One region of the Nissabacter sp. SGAir0207 genome, then DNA from elsewhere that is predicted to be linked to it. Evidence: predicted binding sites of a transcription regulator. Region 1 holds the regulator's gene; the other holds the start of a gene.
The links. The regulator LexA, encoded in region 1, represses DNA repair genes until DNA is damaged. The targets are predictions, from matches to a motif close to TNCTGTATGTACATACAGNA.
Positions count from the first base shown of each region.

Region 2: dinB (DNA polymerase IV) is a predicted target of LexA. The motif match lies at 1,115-1,134, and genes of this name have one in related genera.

Region 1 covers NZ_CP028035.1:3,532,777-3,535,176, reverse strand. The annotation lists gene plsB (glycerol-3-phosphate 1-O-acyltransferase PlsB) at 1-34, opposite strand, end outside; gene C1N62_RS15870 (diacylglycerol kinase) at 160-528, shown strand; gene lexA (transcriptional repressor LexA) at 668-1,276, shown strand; gene dinF (MATE family efflux transporter DinF) at 1,391-2,400, shown strand, end outside.
Region 2 covers NZ_CP028035.1:2,985,143-2,987,542, reverse strand. The annotation lists gene C1N62_RS13320 (glycerophosphodiester phosphodiesterase family protein) at 16-918, opposite strand; gene dinB (DNA polymerase IV) at 1,142-2,212, shown strand; gene pepD (beta-Ala-His dipeptidase) at 2,260-2,400, opposite strand, start outside.

The DNA of each region.
Region 1 (2,400 bases):
AAAGGGAGTAGTAAAGTTTGCGCCAACCTGACATAAAAATGTAAAGCCTCATATAAGCGATGCGCCGCAAGGATATCAGAAAGCCGGTTTGATATCTTTCGTCCCGAGCGGATGAATAGCCGCTAAAATATTGTTAATTCATCTTAAGGTGCAGAGCGTATGGCAAATCAAACAACCGGGTTGGTCCGTATCTATAAAGCGGCCGGTTATTCGGTAAAAGGACTGCTGGCAGCCTGGAAAAATGAGGCTGCATTCCGACAAGAGGCCATGCTGGCCATCCCGGCCATCATCCTGGCGTTCTGGCTGGATGTGACCACCGTTGAGCGCATCCTGATGGTCGGGGCCATCGTGCTGGTGATGATCATTGAGATTATCAACAGCGCGATCGAGGCCATTGTCGACAGAATCGGGCCGGAGTTGCATCCGCTCTCGGGCCGCGCCAAGGATCTTGGCTCGGCGGCCGTTGCGTTGGCTATCATACTGACACTTTTCGTCTGGGCAATGGTGCTGCTGCCCCATTTGTCATAACTTGCGAAGATTTACGCAAAAGCGCACGGTAAACAGTGCAAAATGCACCGGAACCGGGGATTTTTCGCCTGTCAGGTTTTCAACTGCGCCGTAGCTGTATATACTCCCAGCAAGACTGTATAAACAACCAGGGGGCGGGATGAAAGCACTTACCACCAGACAGCAAGAGGTCTATGACCTCATTCGCGACCACATTTCCCAGACCGGCATGCCGCCGACGCGTGCCGAGATTGCGCAGCGCCTGGGTTTCCGCTCGCCTAACGCGGCAGAAGAGCACCTGAAGGCGCTGGCGCGCAAGGGTGTGATTGAGATTGTCTCCGGCGCCTCACGCGGCATCCGCCTGCTGATGGAAGAGGAGAACGGCCTGCCGCTGATTGGCCGCGTCGCCGCCGGCGAACCGCTGCTGGCACAGCAGCACATTGAGAGCCACTACCAGGTTGACCCGGCGATGTTCAAGCCGAGCGCCGACTTCCTGCTGCGCGTCAGCGGCATGTCGATGAAAGACATCGGCATTCTGGATGGCGACCTGCTGGCGGTGCACAAGACCCAGGATGCGCGCAACGGCCAGGTGGTGGTGGCGCGCATTGATGATGAAGTTACCGTCAAGCGCCTGAAAAAGCAGGGCAACATTGTGCACCTGCTACCGGAAAACAAAGAGTTCACCCCGATCGTGGTTGACCTGCGCGAGCAGACCTTCTCTATTGAAGGGCTGGCCGTCGGCGTCATTCGCAACGGCGACTGGAGCTAACGGCATAGGGCGCAGTGCAGGAAGCGGCTGCGCCAGCCGGATACAGTCCTGAACTCCTGATAACGCCCCCTCGTGGGGCGTTGTCGTTTCTTCTCCCTGCCCGTGAGCGAACTGATGCCACTGATTGCCGCCCTACGGTTCGGTGAGACCGACCGCCAGCTCTGGCGTTTGGCGCTGCCGATGATCTTCTCCAACGTCACCGTCCCGCTGCTGGGGCTGGTAGACACCGCCGTCATCGGCCACCTCGACAGCCCGGACTACCTCGGCGGCGTCGCGGTTGGCGCGATGGCGACTAGCTTCCTGTTTATGCTGCTGCTGTTCCTGCGCATGAGTACCACCGGCATGACGGCGCAGGCGTTCGGCGCCCGCGATCCGGCGCGGCTGGCGCGGGCCTTTATGCAGCCGCTGCTGCTGTCGGTTGCCGCGGGCCTGCTGATTTTGCTGTTCCGCCACCCGCTGATTGAACTGGCGCTGGGGCTGGTGGGCGGCCATGCCGCGGTGCTGGAGCAGGCGCGGCTGTTCCTCGAGATCCGTTGGCTCAGCGCGCCAGCCTCACTGGCGAATCTGGTGATCCTCGGCTGGCTGCTGGGGGTGCAGCACGTGCGCGCACCGGTGCTGCTGCTGGTGATAGGCAACCTGCTGAACATTGTGCTCGACCTGTGGCTGGTGATGGGGCTGCACTGGGGCGTGCAGGGCGCGGCGTGGGCAACCGTCCTGTCGGAGTACGCCACCCTGCTGCTCGGGCTGTGGCTGGCGGCGCGCGTCATGCGGCGGCGTGGCATCAGCCGGGCCATGCTGGCACAGGGCTGGCGCGGCGATCTGCGGCGGCTGCTGGCGCTCAACCGCGACATCATGTTGCGCTCGCTGCTGCTGCAACTCTGTTTCGCCTCGCTGACCATTCTGGGCGCGCGGCTGGGCAGTGAGACGGTGGCGGTCAACGCTTTGCTGATGAACCTGCTGACCTTTACCGCCTATGCGCTGGATGGCTTTGCCTACGCGGTGGAGGCGCACTCAGGTGAGGCGTATGGCGCGCGCAACCGCGGGCAGTTGCAGGCGGTGTGGCAGGCCGCCTGCCGGCAGGCCGGGCTGGTGGCGCTGGCGTTCGCGGCGCTCTATGCGCTGTT
Region 2 (2,400 bases), 550 kb from region 1:
AGCAATGGCAAAAAGTCAGCTGCGGGGCGCGAGGGTGGCAGGCGAGTCAACCAGTATGCCATCCGCGCCGAGCGCCTGCGCCTGCTGGTACTCCTCCGGCGTATTGACGCCAAACAGGATGATGTGCGCCGCCCCCTGACGGCGGAAGCACGCCATCGCCTCTTTGTCCCAGACCAGCGTGGAGGCGGAGCGCGCCTCGCCAAGGGTGTACTTCTCCACCACCTCGACCTTGCGTTTCAGCTCCAGCCCATACCAGCGCTCAGCCGCTGGCGTGGCTGGCAGAGTGCACTGGTGCGCCATCGTAATGTTCGCCAGCACGGTGCGCGTCAGGTCGCGGCTCGCAAAGCGCGCCACCTCTGGCGGCAGGGCGGCCAGATAGCGGCTGTCAGTGCTGTAGACGCGGGTGCGCGTCAGGCTGTTGCTCTCATGCAGCACCGCCGCCAGTGCGCCAGCCAGCGCGGCTGGCTCAGCGTCTGGGGATTTGAGGTCGATATAGAAGAAGAGATCCGGGTAGCGGGCCAGGGTGGCCGCCAGCGTCGGGATACCGACCCCCTTGCCGCGCCACGGGTGCGCTTCGCCCTTGCCAAAGGCCCAACCGGCGTCCACCTGCGCCAGCTCCGCCGCCGTGTGCGCCGAAACCGGGCCACTGGCCGGGGTCAGGGCACTGAGATCGGAGGGGCGGTAGAGCACCGGCACCCCATCCTTGGCGAGTTGCACCGTGACCCAGATGGCCTCCGCGCCATTTTTCCGTGCCAGATCAATGGCGGCAAAGGTGTTTTCCGGCGCGTCGCCAGTGCCGCCGCGGTGAGCGATCAACTGGGGCCGCTGGCCTTGGGCCGGTGGGGCGTCCGCCGCGCCAGCGACAGACGCGCCGAGTAACAGTGAGGCGGCCAACAGCATGAGTTTGGGTGTGGTCATGATCCTGTCCTTCATCCTTAAGCAGAGGTAAGCGCCCGGTTGCCGGGCGCGCCGCCATGATTACGCCACGCCTTGGCACTAAAAGCCAAATAATCTACCTTTTTTCAATGACATATATATGACAGCAATGGGCTTTGCCCAAATAATCCATCGCACCCATGCTTTTCGGCCGATGGGTTGAGCCGGGGCCGCCTGCGCCTGTATACTTATACAGGGAGGGATTATGCGCAAAATCATTCATGTCGATATGGACTGCTTCTACGCGGCGGTTGAGATGCGTGACGACCCGAGCCTGCGCGACATCCCGATCGCCATCGGCGGCAGCTCTGACCGGCGTGGGGTGATCAGCACCGCCAACTATCCGGCGCGCAAATATGGCGTACACAGCGCGATGTCCACCGCGATGGCGCTGAAACTCTGCCCGCACCTGAAAGTGGTGCCGGGCCGGATGGCGGTCTACAAGGAGACCTCCGAGCATATCCGTGGCATCTTCGCCCGCTACACGCCGCTGATTGAGCCGCTCTCCTTGGACGAAGCCTATCTGGACGTCACCGACTCCCCGCAGTGCCGTGGCTCGGCCACCCTGATCGCCCAGGAGATCCGGCAGGCCATCGAGCAGGAGCTGCAACTCACCGCCTCCGCTGGCATCGCGCCGGTGAAGTTTCTGGCCAAAATCGCCTCTGACCTCAACAAACCCAACGGCCAGTACGTCATTCCGCCAGCCGGGGTGGCGACCTTTTTGCAGACGCTGCCGCTCAAGAAGATCCCCGGCGTCGGCAAGGTGACGGCGGCGAAGCTGGAGGAGCTGGGGCTGGTGACCTGCGCCGACGTGCAGCGCTATGACCTGGCAGAGCTGCTCAAGCGCTTTGGCAAATTCGGCCACGCGCTGTGGGAGCGCAGCCACGGCATTGATGAGCGCGACGTCTCCGCCGATCGCCTGCGCAAGTCGGTGGGGGTGGAGACCACGCTGGCGAATGATATCCACCAGTGGGAGGCGTGCGAGGCGCTGATCCGCGAGCGGCTCTACCCGGAGCTGGAGACGCGGCTGCGGCGGGTGCGGCCCGATTTACAGATTGCGCGCCAGGGGGTGAAGCTGAAGTTCCACGACTTCCAGCAGACCACGCAGGAGCACGTCTGGCCGTCGCTGAATTTGCCGGATCTGCTCTCGGTGGCGCAACAGGCGTGGGAGCAGCGGCGTGCCGGGCGCGGGGTGCGGCTGGTGGGGCTGCACGTGACGCTTTTGGATCCGCAACTGGAGCGGCAACTGTTGCTGCCGTGGGACGAGGGCGGCTAGGGCAAAAAAAGGCGAAGCCGCAGCTTCGCCTGAGGGGAGGGGGAACGTTACGCCTTCGCCGGAATCGCCTTCAGCAGGGCGGTCAGCAGCTGCCAGTAGAGGCCGACGCTGCCGATATGCACCTGCTCATCCGGGGAGTGCGGGCCAGTGATGGTCGGCCCGATGGAGACCATGTCCATATCCGGGTA